Ferrimicrobium sp.: one gene and its partner. The protein of the gene in region 2 interacts with the protein of the main gene of each other region in a pairwise test. Links are inferred from orthologs where the notes say so. Each region holds a gene or a part of one and is shown on either strand. Other genes may lie near its edges. The genes, in order: eno and rpe.

Region 1 (6,728 bases), on a different replicon or contig from region 2:
TTTTTCGGTGCTCTCTCGTCGTAGCGCCAGACGTTTGGGTCGGTGGTCGGTGCTACCCAACGAGGAGAGTTACTGCTCGGAGCCCGGTCGGTCCGATGCGGCGGCATCGCCCCTATGCACGCTCGGCGGCAGGCATCGTCGTGATGGCGCGCCAGACCTGTTGGGGGCTCATCGGTAGGTTGATGTGCCGGATACCGAGGTGGGCCAAAGCGTCGATGACGGCGTTCCAGACGGCAGGCGTCGCCCCGATGGTGCCAGATTCTCCGATCCCCTTTGCACCCAGCGGATTCATGAAGGTCGGCGTTTCTTGGTGAAAGAGATCGAATGAAGGCAGCTCGGCGGCCGAGATGATCGAGTAGTCCGCAAAGTTGGGTGTGAGCGGAGAGCCATCGGCCCCATACTGGAACTCCTCGAGGAGCGCCTGGGCTACTCCTTGGGCGATGCCACCATGGAGCTGTCCCTCCGCGAGCAGCGGGTTCAGGATCCTGCCTGCGTCGTCGACCGCGTTCAAGCTGATCAGGTGCACTCTACCGGTCTCAACATCGACCTCGACGACGGCAAGGTGTGCTCCAAAGGGGTACGTCGCATCCGCTGGAGCGAAGTCCAAGGTGACGTCGAGTGGTTGGTCCAGCTCGCGTGCTCGTCGTGCCAGGGTTGGCCAGTCGAGGGTGGTTGAGGGGCTGCCGTGGACGAAGGCGCCATCGGCATTGAGTCGGATGTCGGCCTCGCTGGCTTCGAGGGTCGCAGCGGCCACCTGCTTGGCACGGATACTGAGTTCGTGGGCAGCGCCAGAGACGGCAGCACCGCCTGTTTGGAGCGATCGCGAACCAAAGGTACCGACACCGCGGGGAACCAGGTCGGTGTCGCCGGTGATGACGTGTACCTGGTCGAGATCGACTCCTAGTTCATTGGCGACGAGCATTGACCAGGCGGTGGCGTGTCCTTGCCCATGGGGTGAAGTGCCTGAGTAGGCGACGATGACACCATCATCTTGGACCTCGACTCGACCATACTCGCTCGACCCACCGCCATTGGTGACCTCGACATACACGGCGATTCCAACTCCGAGTTGCAGGGGGGCTGCGCTGGCCCGACGACGTCGCTGTTCGTCGCGGAGTTGTGCATAACCGCCACGTTCGCAGAGTGTGCTAAGGGCCCTGGAGTAGTCACCGACATCGTAGTTGGCGCCGGTTGGCGTGGTAAGGGGGAAGTCCTCCTTCGGGATGAGGTTGCGTAATCGTAGCTCGACGGGATCCATGGCTAGTTCGGCAGCGAGGCGATCCATCATGCGCTCGATGGCTGCAGCGGCCTCTGGCCGCCCAGCTCCGCGATAGGCCGAGATCGGGGTGGTGTTGGTGGCGACCGATACGTAGGAGGTCTCTACGTTGGGAATCAGGTAGGTACCGGGCGCCATGAGGCAGGTGAGGGTGGGGAGCAGTGCCCCGAAGGCAGGATAGGCACCGCTATCTTGGACGATGCGCAGGCGGTAGCCGACAAGCTTACCTTCCTTGGTTGCTCCGAGCTCGAGGTACTGGATTTGGGCCCGTCCATGGACGAGCCCAAGCATTGAGCGAGTGCGGTCCTCGTGCCAAGTGATGGGTCGCCTAAGTTTGCGTGCCGCCGCGGCGATGGCGACGTCCTCTGGGTAAACCGTTACTTTAGCGCCAAAGCCTCCGCCGACATCCTGGGCCCGCACGACGATGCTCGATTCGTCGATATTGAGACACCTCACCAGGGTTCTTCGCAGTCCATGCGCCGATTGGGTCGAGGAGTAGACCACGAGGCGACCATCTGGCGTGGGGACTGCGGCCATCGCTCGTGTCTCGAGCGAACAGGGAGCGAGACGTTGGTTGATCAGACGTTCGGTGACGACTACATCGGCATCTGCGAAGAGGTTTGCGTTGGGACGATCGGGACTCTTGGCAAAGATGTTGGTGCTCCCAGGGAAAAGGGCGACGAGATCCTCCATCGACTGCTCGGGATCGATCACGGCCTGGAGCGGGTCGAAGTCGGCATAGACCAGTTCCGCTCCGTCAAAGGCCGCCTGAGGTGTCTCTGCGAGGACGAGCGCAAAGGGTTCACCCACATAACGGACTCGCTCGGTGGCGAGCACGGGACGGGCGCACTCTGGACGGTCTGGTATGGCTGGTGCGATGGGGGCGGCGTCGAGGTCCCCTCCACAAAGGACGTGGCGCACACCAGGCAAACCAAGGGCATCATCGGTGTTGACATGCGTGAAGGTCGCATGGGCAAAGGGCGAGGTGGCAAAGCAGGCATATAACGGGTGATCGAGGTCGAGGTTGGCGACGTACCGACCCTCTCCACGCAACAGCGCAGGGTCTTCTTTTCTGATGACGCGACTACCGAGAATACTCACCTGAGCGACTTCCTTTCTGGTTGTGGGCACAACGTTTGCGGCGGCACCCGAACGAGGTCGGGGCGCGAGACGGAGATCGGTCTTTGGTGTCGTCTGCGTGAGTGGGCTGACAAGACCGTAACAGCGTAGGAGGTCTTGTGGTGATCGTCAACTCTTCGGCGCCGGGGTTTGATAGAGGGGTGAACTCGGCAGGATCTGGTAGGGGGTTGACCCCGTTGGGTACATACCAAATTCATTGCGTGCAATCTGTTCGATCCACTGGGGCGAGTTTAACTGGGCCACGCTCTGTTCTAACTTGGTGTTTGTTGCCTGGAGTTGGTGGAGTTCTGCGGTGTCGTGGTGCTTAGTCGCGATGACGTTCAGCAGCTGACTCGTTGGAAGAACGGTCGTGGCGTAGACTACTACGCCCAGCAAGAGTGCTGTGATAATGATGACACGCCGCCGAACCTTCACTTGCCTCTCTTGACCCAATCGATATACCGTGCTCCTTCGCCTAGCATAGCTTCAATTCGGAGGAGCTGGTTGTATTTTGCGACTCTATCCGAGCGTGCGGGTGCACCGGTTTTGATTTGACCGGCGTTGGTCGCGACGGCAAGGTCGGCGATGAAGGTATCCTCGGTCTCGCCTGAACGGTGAGAGACGACGGTCGAGTAACCATGCGAACGCGCGAGTTCCATCGTCTCGAGGGTCTCAGTCAGCGTCCCAATCTGGTTAAGCTTGATCAAGATCGAGTCTGCAACTTTCTCCTTGAACCCACGCTCAAGCCGAATGGGATTCGTCACAAAAATGTCATCGCCAACGATTTGGATGCGACCGCGAAGGCGTTCCGTAAAGATCTTCCAGCCCTCCCAGTCCTCTTCGGCCATTGGGTCCTCGATCGAGATGATCGGGAAGGCGTCGACGAGTTGCACGTAGTAGTCGACCATCTCGTCAGCGGTAAGTCTTCGATCCTCTCCTTTGAGAAGATAGTGACCGTCGACGTAGAACTCGGTACTCGCCGGGTCAAGGGCGAGGGAGATGTCGACTCCGGGCCGTAGGCCAACCTTTTCGATCGCCCCGACGAGCAGTTCAAGTGCCTCCTGGTGCGAGTGGAGGTTCGGTGCAAACCCGCCCTCGTCTCCGACGGCGGTTGACAAGGATTTCGTCGCCAGTTCTGCCTTCAAGGCTGCGTAGGTCTGAACTCCCCATTGCAAGGCCTCTCGAAAGCTGACCGCACCATGGGGAACCAGCATGAACTCCTGCATATCGAGGTTGTTCGATGCATGGACACCTCCGTTGATGACGTTCATGAAGGGTACAGGAAGCAGTGTGGCGTCAACGCCTCCCAGGTAGGAGGTGAGGGGAAGCCGCGAGGCGTTCGCTGCCGCCCGGGCTGCTGCCAGCGACACCGACAGGATAGCGTTTGCGCCAAGCCGTGACTTGTCCTGTGTGCCATCAAGGGCGATCATGGCGCGGTCGAGGAGCCGCTGTTGACGAGCATCGTGACCAATCACTGCTCCTGCAATAGGGCCATTGACGTTGGCAATGGCCCGAGTAACCCCTTTGCCCCCGAAGTCTGGACCCCCATCGCGTAGCTCCACCGCCTCAAACCGACCGGTTGATGCACCCGAGGGTACGATCGCTCGTCCTCGTGCCCCACCGGCGAGTGCGACCTCCGCCTCAACCGTAGGATTTCCGCGTGAGTCCAGTACCATTCGGCCTGCTACCTGGGTGATTTCGGTGTCGTTGCGTGCCATCAACATACCTTTCATCTCATTGGATCTTCTCTCAACTTAGCATCCCGGGACGGTGCGAGCATCATCGGCAACACCGCTCGACGTTGGGTGGGTCGGCCGGGTTATGACGGAAGGATCCCCTCAAGGGCACGAGCAGCGTGGCGAAGGGCCTCCTCGAGATCGACGCCGTTGCCGAGCGCGGTCAGGGCCGCGACGACGAGGTCATTGGAGTCTGACCCTAAGACGACGGAGTCGTGCATGTTGTTCAGGATGTCGTCCGGTTTGAGCCCGAGCCCGGTGACCCTTCGATACGCCTTCTGCAGTCGTAGTGCCCCAGGCAAGGCCGCGGGCACCTGGTCGGGTGCCGTACCTTTGCGTTCCTCAGCCTTGATCGTCTCCCAGTTGGCGACGACCTGTTCTGCGGAGTCGACATTGATGTCACCAAAGACATGGGGGTGACGGCGCACGAGCTTTGTGCGAAGGGCCTCAGCAACCGATGCAAGCGTAAAATCACCGGCTTCGCTACCGATCTCGGTATGCATGAGCACTTGGAGGAGGAGGTCACCGAGCTCCTCCTCCAAGTGGGCAACGAGCAGCGGATCCTCATCAGTGGCGAGCTCGAGGTCATCGATGGCCTGTACTACCTCGTGCGCCTCTTCAAGGAGGTGTCGTGCCAGTGAGCGGTGGGTCTGTTCAGCGTCCCACGGGCACTCTTGTCGTAGCCGGTGGACGACGCTGATCAGGGAGGTCAGCTCGGCAAAGGGGGAAGCAAGACCGGTGATCAGGAGGCTGGTCAGATGGTCACACGCTTGGAGTGCGGTACTCGTTTCGTCGACGACAAGCACTCGCTCATCGGGTAGTCCGAGATGAAACAGCATCGTGACCGTACCGCCGCGTTCCGAGGCTTTGGCGGTGATCTCGGTTGCGATCATCGGATCAAAGCATTGAAGAGCGAGGAGCGTGTCACTCTCGATCGGGAAATTCGCTAAGAGATCGATGGCATCCACGATCTTGAGCCCATCGATGGGATCGATGTGGAGGCGCAGGGCGGCGTAGTCAAGGAGTCCCAGTCCATCTCCGATCTCGACGTCGATGCCAGGCTCTTTGAGGAGGAGCTGTACGCTTCGTTCGCCGATGGCCGGTGAGCCGGGGACGATATAGGCAATGCGGGTATTGCCCGCAACTGTGCTGAGGTCTACCAGTCGCCGCACGATGAGAGGATAGAGATCATCGAAGTTTTGGCTCTGATCGTAGAGATCGTCACAACTGAGGATTGGTACCGATGCGTCGACGACCTCAGCGAGTGCCTCCGACAGGCCTGGGTGGCGCAGAGTCCTGCAGACGACGGTAGTACACCCGTCGAGGGTGGCGGCGAGATTCTGCGGTATCGTCGTGGCGATCCCGGCTCCAACGAGGACAATGGTGGATTGCATGACCACCAGGCTACCGCCTTGGTCAGGCGTAATGTGACCGAGTTGTGCGTGTCTCACTCCACTAAGAGAGTTCGCATCCGCGGAGTTGTCAGGGCATCGCTCGCTCACGAGGGCAAGACGCGATGGGGTGCAAAAACTGACGCCTTGCTAAGGGACTTCGCGTCTTGCCGGGTCGTCTTAGCTGCGTAGGAAACCCAACAGGTGCTTGCGCATCAGGCGCTCTCTTGGTTCCATCATCAGGCACTATCTAGCAATTCGTCTCTGGCTGCGGGGCTTTCTGAGCAGACGGTGGCGCGCCGGATGGATGGAGAGGCGCGTTCACCGTGTGCGCGACGACTCGCCGACTATGCACGAGTAGTGGAGGGAAAGACTTGGACCCATTGTCTCCCTACGTTGGTTGTAGCCCAGACGATGGGGTGGAGGCGATGGTCACTAAACTTGGAGACCGTCAAGAAGCCGTGCAGCAGCGAGACAAACGCAAGGGTTGATCCACCGAGAGCAAATTGGGGTGCGACGATCGGGGCAACGGTGACAAAAGCGGCACCGCCATCGGTCGTGCGTTCCAGGACAGCCCCGGTCTCTCGTTGATTGACGACAAGCCGATAGGCGGTTTGGGCGTTCACGGGTGCAAAGGCATCTCCGATTGTTCCTGATGGCCACCAAAACCTGGTGAAGTGCCCGGTGAACGTCCCGGCACGGAGTTCACCGACCAGCATTCCCGTAGGACAGCTTGCCCAGATCGCCGGGGCACGAAGGTGGAGCGTACAGGCCGTGACGGAGACAAGGGATGGCCGCACCAGATCCACGATCGGTGCATTGCTCGAACGACTCAGTAACAGTTGCGGGGAGGCGCTCCGTGGTCCTGTCGGGTCTGCAACGACGATCACGCTGGGTCCCTGCGCCGCGAGAGATGGCTGTTCCAAAAAGGGGTAGGGCAGTTTTGGCAGAGGGAGCTGGGTCGCTATCACCCGATGAGAGACGAGCGATCGGCGCTCCAGGGAATAGCTAGCACACGCATTGGCACCATCACGATCCTGACAGACGCCCACGAGCGCGACGAGTGAGTGGGTGGTGAAGGCGATATCGAGCACCTGATCAGGCGACGGTGTTTGAACTAGTAGTATAATTATGTGGCGATTTGTGGAATGTTTATGGCGAAACGTACTATCCTGATAGTATGAAACTTTCGGAATACGCCGCTAA
Region 2 (8,371 bases):
AGACTGCCCAGGACGTGGTTGGTGTGGAGATTCTCGAACTCGAGTTGGGCTTTGAACTCCTCGATGTGGTGGATCCAGCAAAGGGTGGCGATCTCCTCGAGCGGGTCAAGGGGTTGCGCCGCAAGCTGGCCGGAGAACTGGGCTTCGTGCTCCCACCGGTGCGAACGCACGATAATTTGGATATCGGTCCCACCGAGTACGTGATCAAAATCGCAGAGATGGAGATCAGCCGCGGAAAAGTCCCTCGTGATCGCGTACTCGCGATCGGTGATAATCTCGATGCATTACCCGGTGAGGCGACCGTCGATCCTGTCTTTGGCCTACGAGCTCGTTGGATCCCACCAGACTACAAGACCCAGGCACAAGTACTCGGAGCTACCGTGGTGGATCGCTCTTCGGTGATCGTCACCCATCTCTCAGAGGTTGTCCAGCATCATGCAGGTGCGTTACTCACTCGGCAGCAAACCAAAGAGATGCTCGATGCCCTCAAGCGAGTTGCTCCCGTGGTGGTTGACGAACTCAACACCGCTCAGGTGGCAATGGGTGACATTCAGCGAGTCTTGCGAGAACTGCTTGACGAACGCGTTCCGGTGAGAAACCTGCCGGCGATTGTTGAGGCGATTGTCGATAAGTACCGCACCTCCAAGGAGCCAGATGCGCTTCTCGATGCGGCGAGAGAAGCGCTCGGCGGGGCCATCTCATCGACTTTTGCCCAGGATGGGATGTTAGCAGTTGTGTACCTCTCGTCACAGCTCGAGATGCGCTTCGCCGAGAGCCTGGTGACCGTAGATGGTCGCCGGGTGTTAGGTATCGGCATGGAAGAGATCGTTCGCCTTCGAGAAGAGATCCGGGCGGCCAAGCTACGGGCTGAGATGGAGGGCCATGAGCCAGTACTCGTTTGCATGCCCGCTATTCGTAAAGCACTCTTCCAGACCCTTCGCTCGGGTGATGCAGCGATTCCAGTGTTGGCCGTGAGGGAGCTTGCTCCTTCGCTTAAGTTGATTCAGATAGGAGTGATTGGTGATGTCGAACCAGCTACGGTTTAACGGGAAAACGATTGAGGAGGCGGTCGCAAAGGCGAGAACAGCACTTGGCGAGGGCGTTCGGCTGGTGGCCGCGGAGCGGGTAAGCAAGCCCGGCTTTGTCGGAAAGAGAATCAGCTTCACCGTCGTGGTCGAACCCCCATCGGCACCGATCTCAGCGCCTGGATTTGCAGCTGCTCTTCGTAATGTGCTCGTCAGTGCAGGCCCTCGACCGCTAGCACCTGCCGAAGCGGATGAATCCGATTATCGGAGCGTTCAAGATGAGCTTGCGAGAACCTATGGACGATCAACTACGACAACTGGTTCCTCCCCGACACCTCCAATTTCCGCTCCGATGTCAACCCCCAAGGTGTTCCGTCGAGATGGAAAGGTGACGAAGTTGACCAACATCGCTGCTCCGAGCTGGGCAACACTAGCGGATCCGGTCATGGTTCCTCCGAACGAGGCCCAGCCAGAGCATCCGGTTATCTTGACCACGTCTGACGAGTCCGATAGAAGGCTGATGCCTGCTCAGCTCATGGTTGATGCTACTGATGCCCAATATGTCGAACAAGTGGACGCCGAACATATGGACGCTGGCACCACATTGACAGAGACAGAGCTCGTCCAGGCCGCCCGTCGTGCGATGGAGGCAGGATCGGCGCCCGGCGCGTTCCTCGTTGATCGAATCGATGCGCTTGTCGTTGATCTCGCTCGTGACGAACCAGTTGTTGATCTTCGGGGGCATCCCTTCATCGCCGAAACGGCCCAGTTCGGGGGCAAGACCCAGCTGGTAGCCATTGTGGTGCCGTCGGCGACTGACCCAATCGGACGCTTTACCGAGATCTGTGAGGAGCTGGGAATCGTGCCGGTCCATCGTTTTGTGCTTGCGCGTCGTCGCCGAGAAGTCCCACCACAGATGCTGAGTTCAGCCAACGCGGTAGCCCGGTCGGTAATGGATTGCACTGAGTCGAGTGGCCGCACGGGAGTTTTGGTGGATCCTGGTCAACTGCGCCTGTTGCGCGGCTCCTTTCTGGATTCCATGATGGCCGTCGTTGTCGCTGTCGAGGGTAATGCGACGGTCGCCCGACTGGAGCGTGAGATGAGTCCCTGTGGTGAGATCGATGCGCTCTGGTATCGCGGCGATGACATGATCGCTGCCAAGTTAGGAATTGCGCGGTTGCGGCCATCGACCACAGGAGCTGATCGGTGAAGGTGCCATGGCGGGTGCGCTTGACACTCGTCGGTGCCTTCATCGCCACCTACTCCAGCCTGCGCAACGTTTTGGAGGGCTATAACGGTTGGTCAATCTATCTCGAACATCTATTGATCGCACTCTTGGTTGTCTATGTCGGTCTCTCGATTCTTGCGACCATCACCGCCTGGTACAACTTACAGAACTTGGCTGAGCGGCGTAGGCGATCAGATGAGCTACCGTAACGGGGCAGATCAACGATCGGGCTGTTCTTGCTCATCGCGAAAGATGGTGGCGGGCAGTTCCCCGATGAATGGGTTCTGAGACAGCGCAGTAATGCCCTTCCATCGTTCCCAAAGATGAGCGATCACTCCCTTGTTGGGTAAAGATTCACTGTTCTCGCGCATGCTGGGCATTCTTATAGGTTACAATCTCTTCCAATCATGGATGACCAGTGGTAGCGATTGTCTACCGCCCTAGCCTTCAGGAGGCATGATCTAAGACGGCCCAACATGACTGAGATAAGACGTAAGGGTGGGGAAGTTGACTGAAGTAGAGGTCCAACAACATGGTGCGACGATGATCGTCACGATCAATCGTCCTGAGCAATTGAACTGTGTCAACGATAGGGTCGCGGAGGGGATCACTGAGGCACTCCAGGATGCGGAGACCGACTCCTCGATCCGGAGCGTTGTCCTAACGGGAGCGGGAGACCGTGCCTTCTGCACGGGAATGGATCTCAAGTTTGCCCAAGCTAACGGTAGCCGTGGCGTCATCATCCCCGGTCGCGGGTTTGCCGGTATTGGCGGTTACGATTTCCCCAAACCTTTGATCGCTGCGGTCAATGGTTACGCGGTTGCGGGAGGTTTTGAGATCGTCCTCAACTGTGATCTGGTCGTCGCGAGTGAAGGGGCTCGTTTCGGCCTCCCTGAGGCAAAACGCGGTCTCCTGGCGACGGGCGGTGGCCTTATCCGATTGAGCGAACTTGTTGGGCGGAGCGTGGCGATGGAGCTCGCCCTGACCAGCGAGCCGATTGGAGCTGATCGTGCTCTGGAGCTCGGGATGATCAACAGAGTCGTTCCGCGAGAGCAGTTGCTCACCGAGGCACTCGTCTTTGCAGAGAAGATCGCTGCTGCTGGTCCACAGGCTATTTTGCATGCCAAGCGATTGTTACGCAGCACCTATGCACGTGCAACGGAGATGATCTGGCAACTCAACTCCGAGCTCGCCGTTATCACCATGGAGTCCGCCGAGGCTGCCGAGGGGATGGCGGCCTTTGTCGAGCGGCGCGAACCCAGGTGGCAGCCCTTGGAGGACGAGGCCATCTCCTAGGCATACTGTTGCTCTGGGATCAGGTCGCCCACGAGGTTCGCCATCGTCTCTGGCTGGTCACGCATGCGGAGAATCTCTGGAACCTGGTTACGGGTTTGAGGTTTCGCTTGGAACTTTCCTGGTGCGTTTGTCTGCGATAACAGTGATGGAGGCAATCTTGGCCTAGGTCGACGTAGGTCGTTGCGGGTGAACATCACGGGCAAGCTGGTGGAAGTGCTCAACCGCCTCGGCGAGATGCCCACGATGTGCCATGAGAGCGGAGCCGGATACGAGGACCTCTGCCCCGTTGATCACGCATGCTTGGATCGTCTCCTCGGAGACGCCACCGTCAACCTCGATCTTGACCAGTGGGTTCGTAGCTTCGCGGAGAGCAACCGCCGCCAGAATCTTGGCATCCATCGCCTCGATATAGTGTTGGCCACCAAAGCCTGGGTTGACGCTCATGATCATCAACACATCGAGTTGATCCATGACGTACTCGACATCGGTGAGTGGCGTAGCTGGGTTGAGGGCAACCCCGGCACGTACCCCGAATGACTTGATGAGACTAAGGGTCCGGTGGAGATGACGGGTGGCCTCTGCGTGCACGGTGATCAACTCGCAGCCCGCCTCGACGAACTCGCTCACGTAACGCTCAGGGTCGACGATCATCAGGTGTACCTCGTAGGGGAGCGTGCTGTAGCGTCGGCAGCTGGCGATCACGGGTGCCCCGATGGTGATGTTGGGTACAAACACGCCATCCATCACGTCCCAGTGGATTCGATCCACGCCAGCCTCTTCTAAGGCCCCTAACTCCTCGCCGAGTCGTCCAAAGTCACACGGCAAAACCGACGGGGCGAGTTCAACGATCCTTTCAGCTCGCTGCGATGTAGTCATGTGGTAACTCCTTGCTGTTGCGAAATGGGCTGGGACCTGTCCTCATTGGGGCTTGCATTGCCTGCTATGAGGCTGGGGTTCGGCCGGCGACGAATGGTCATTGGCTCTGTGCGCATTGCGAGCTGTCCACAGGCTGCATCAATGGTCTGACCGCGTGTTGATCGAATAGTGCAGCGCACATCGTTCGCCCGGAGGGCCCGCTGAAAGGCGAGTACTCTCTCACGCGTGCTGCCACGAACAAGGTAGCCAGGCGTGGGGTTGAGAGGGATGAGATTGACGTGTGCTCTGAGGCGTCGTGCGATGGTGCTCAGCTCGTCGGCGGCACGTTCGGTATCGTTGAAGTCAGCGATCATCGCCCACTCCAAACTCACCAGACGGGAGGTAGCCGCTGTCCATTCTTCGCAGCTTGTCATGATCTGCTCGATCGGATAGCGTCGATTTAGCGGAATGATCTCGGAGCGATCTTGGTCATTGGCGGCGTGGAGTGAGACGGCTAACGTCAACGGCAGCCCTTCTGTGGCAAGGCGCTTGATGCCTGGAACGACACCGACGGTCGACACGGTGATGCGCCGTGGCGATATTCCGAAACGATCGACGATGACTCTGAGCGCCCCTATCACGGCTCGGTAGTTGGCGAGGGGTTCCCCCATGCCCATCATGACAATATTGGAGAGGCGGCGAGGTAGTGCGGCTTGCTTGGCTCGGTAGACCTGCTCGATGATCTCCGCAGTGGTGAGTTGTCTCCCAAACCCTCCCTGGCCAGTCGCACAGAAGCTACAGGCCATGGCGCAGCCAGCCTGGGTCGAGATGCATGCCGTGGCTCGTTGTGGGTACTCCATTAGGACAGTCTCAATGCGATAGCCACCGTCGATTGAGTACAGCCATTTACGGGTCGTCATAGCATCGCTGCTCGTCATGGTCACTTCGCTGAGGCTCAAGGGATAGTCGCTGGCGAGCTGGGCACGCAGCCGAAGCGGGAGACTGGTGATCTCTTTCACTGGTAGCGCCTTCTCGAAGAGCCCTTCGAAGAGCTGCTCGACCCGATAGCGAGCGCCGAGTGTCTCCTCGGCGGTGACGAAATCGAGGTCAAAGAGCGAAGGCATATGAGTAAGGCTAGTCAGGAGTCGAACATCGGCGGTGAACTTCGTCTCCCACCGATGGCAAACGTGGTTAACTCGCCGGCACCTTGTTGGCAAAGCTCTGGTCGATATAGCGAGAGGCGCTCAACGGTTGGTGATAGTCGACGAGTCCATTGGACAGATAGACCTGCTGCATCGCTTGAAGGGTAGAGACGGGAGGTGCGAGATTTGGTGCATAGATGCTCGGAGGTTCCGTGGCTAAGATACTCGTGGACTCTCCGGTGGCCTTAGCAATGATGGCGAGGTTGGCGGCGCTGGTCTGAGCGGACCCTTGGAGGTCCTGGGATCCCTTGGCGAGTGCATCGAAGAAGCGTTGGGCCGCAGGAGTCTTGGCGAAGGATCCGCCATAGATCACACCGACGACCGCAGCCTTGACTGGTGCAGGGGAGACGAGGGTCCCATCCTTGGCGGCCAGAATCGCAGAGAGGAAGGGAGCTGCCGGATAGGCCGCTGCAACGGAGTGGTTGGCGAGTGCCGTCTCCATATCGGGTAACCCGAGGTTGACGACGTTCACGTCAGCGAGGGTCAAATGATACGGCTTGAGTGCTTCGGCGAGGAGATAGCCCCCGGCTGCTCCGGCGCCACCATCGATACCGATTTTGGCACCACGTAGCTCGGCAGCGGTGAGGGATTTGCCAGCTGGTACAACGCCGTTCGCAACGACGAGCCCATTTGCGGCAGTGCCTGGTGCCTCGGCCGCCATCGATCCGACCACCTTAAAATTTAATCCCTGGTTGATAGCATCGAACATGCCCGCAGAGAAGCCTCCAAGGACGACCTGGACGCGGTTGGTGGCTGCCAAGGTGGTGGCACTCTGCCCTGAAGAGACGACGGTCAAGTGGACGTCGAGATGTTCCTTGGTGAAGTAGCCCTTGGCCATAGCGATGTAGAGGGGGTCAAAAAGCGGGATCGGCACATAGGCGACCGTGACATTGGTCGTGGACGCGGTGCTCGTCGTTGCACTTGAATTCGCGCTCGTGCTGCCACAAGCAGCGAGGATGCCCGATGCTCCTAGGGCAAGTGCAACGGCAGCCAACCTATTCATTTGACGCATCGTATCTGTTCCTTACTGCATGTTTTCTAGGGACACATAGGGTTGGGAGTACCTTGTGAACTGTCCTGGTGTGGATGTTTCAGGCGAGTATAATCAACCAACACGGCACTCCCGGCTGAGATCAAGGTAACTGGTCAGTCACGAGCGTTCCGACGTGACCAGGGCATGATCCTTCGCGCGACGAGTTCGACGATACCGGTCAGTATCACTCCAACCAGCGCGATGGTGATCAGGCCAACATACATCTGGTTGGGTTCGAAGAGTTGCCATGAGTTCCAGACCAGATAGCCCAATCCACTGTTGGCGGCGACGAACTCAGTCGCTGTGACGACGACAAGTGCAAGTGCTGCCGCCACCCGGAGGCCGGTGAAGATGGCGGGCAAGGTTCCAGGGATGAGGACGTGCCAAAACAGACGTCGGCCTTTGGCTCCATATGCCCTTCCGGCTTCGATGAGTTGGGGATCGATCGAGCGTACCCCCGCCATTGCGTTGATCTCGAGGACAAAAAACGAGACAGCGGCCACGGTGAGGATCTTTGGTGTCTCCCCGATCCCAAAAATGACGAGGAGCAGTGGTAGTACCGCGATCTGGGGTACCGCGTAGAGGGCGGAAAACAGCGGAGAGAAGGCGGCACGGAGCGTGCGAAAGATGCCAAGAAAGATCCCGACAACGATCCCTGCCGCACCTCCAAGGACGAAGCCGACGATGAGACGGAGCGAGGTAATACCGAGATCGTGGGTCAGGATGCCGTTGTTGATCAGGGTGATGGCGGTGGAGAAGATGGTTGTCGGTGGGGTAAAGATCTTGGCGTCGATCAGACCAGTAGAACTAGCGATCTGCCACAGTACGAGTAGTGCGACCGGGGTGGCGATCCCTAGCACCAAGTCGCGCTGGCGCAGACGGCGACTGTGGGCCGAGCTCCGATTGAGTTCAGCATCGATCCGATTCTCTGTGGATGTTGTGGTCAACGAAACTCCATCGATGCCATGACCTCATCGTGGAGATCGTTGATGATGGTGTCCTTCAAGGTGACGAATCGAGGGTCAGCCATGTTGTGAAGGGTGCGAGGGCGCTCCAGCGATACGGTGAGGCTGGCCTTGATGCGGCCGGGGCGTCGACTCATGACCATCACCTGGTCGCCGAGGAGGATGGCTTCGTCAATGGAGTGAGTGACCAGAAGCACCGTCTTGCGGGTCTCCTCCCACAGGCGGATCAAATCCTCTTGGATGAGGAGCCTGGTCTGTTCATCCAGTGCCCCCATGGGCTCGTCCATGAGGAGGACATCGGGTTCGGTCACGAACGCTCGAGCGATGGAGAGGCGTTGCCGCATGCCCCCGGAGAGGGCATTGGGGAACGCCCTCTCAAAGCCAGCAAGCCCTACCCGTTCGATCCAGAGTTGTGATCGGCGGTTGCGCTCCTTGGTCTCCACGCCTGCCATTTTGAGGCCAAAGCTGACGTTGTCGAGCACAGTGAGCCAAGGGAAAAGGGCATGGTCTTGGAAGACAAAAGCAACCTGGAGTGCGCGTGCGTGTTCGACGGACCCCTGGCTCGGAGTCTCGATACCGCCAACAATCCTGAGGAGGGTGGACTTGCCACACCCCGATGGCCCAATGAGCGAGGTAAAGGAGCCTCGTGCCAATGTTAGATCAACATCGTTGAGTGCGAGCACGCCCCGGCCGTTGGTGGTAAAAACTTTGGTAATACCCTTGGCGCGAACGAGCCAATCATCCCGGTTTACCCCCGTCACGTTATC

What was found.
Region 1: the proteins of rpe (region 2) and eno interact in binary tests that used the Escherichia coli proteins (3 or more experiments, as listed by UniProt). The link is inferred for Ferrimicrobium sp. from one-to-one orthologs.

Annotation. Positions count from the first base shown.
Region 1 is NZ_DAHXOI010000007.1:127,766-134,493, forward strand. The notes cover bases 1,971-4,954. They hold eno (phosphopyruvate hydratase), read right to left. Parts: upstream 4,114-4,954; coding sequence 2,827-4,113; downstream 1,971-2,826. Other genes in these bases: M7Q83_RS06905 (xanthine dehydrogenase family protein molybdopterin-binding subunit), read right to left, coding at 1,971-2,377; M7Q83_RS06910 (septum formation initiator family protein), read right to left, coding at 2,525-2,830; M7Q83_RS06920 (MazG nucleotide pyrophosphohydrolase domain-containing protein), read right to left, coding at 4,215-4,954. Outside these bases: more of M7Q83_RS06905, read right to left, coding at 113-1,970; more of M7Q83_RS06920, read right to left, coding at 4,955-5,525; M7Q83_RS06925 (hypothetical protein), read right to left, coding at 5,870-6,616. UniProt on the Escherichia coli protein: Catalyzes the reversible conversion of 2-phosphoglycerate (2-PG) into phosphoenolpyruvate (PEP). It is essential for the degradation of carbohydrates via glycolysis.
Region 2 is NZ_DAHXOI010000012.1:27,392-35,762, forward strand. The notes cover bases 2,569-5,567. They hold rpe (ribulose-phosphate 3-epimerase), read right to left. Parts: upstream 4,426-5,567; coding sequence 3,712-4,425; downstream 2,569-3,711. Other genes in these bases: M7Q83_RS09125 (hypothetical protein), read right to left, coding at 2,569-2,624; M7Q83_RS09130 (enoyl-CoA hydratase-related protein), read left to right, coding at 2,761-3,549; rlmN (23S rRNA (adenine(2503)-C(2))-methyltransferase RlmN), read right to left, coding at 4,422-5,528. Outside these bases: M7Q83_RS09110 (flagellar biosynthesis protein FlhA), read left to right, coding at 1-1,046; M7Q83_RS09115 (hypothetical protein), read left to right, coding at 1,021-2,235; M7Q83_RS09120 (hypothetical protein), read left to right, coding at 2,232-2,462; more of M7Q83_RS09125, read right to left, coding at 2,472-2,568; M7Q83_RS09145 (ABC transporter substrate-binding protein), read right to left, coding at 5,596-6,609; M7Q83_RS09150 (ABC transporter permease), read right to left, coding at 6,753-7,586; M7Q83_RS09155 (ABC transporter ATP-binding protein), read right to left, coding at 7,583-8,365. UniProt on the Escherichia coli protein: Catalyzes the reversible epimerization of D-ribulose 5-phosphate to D-xylulose 5-phosphate.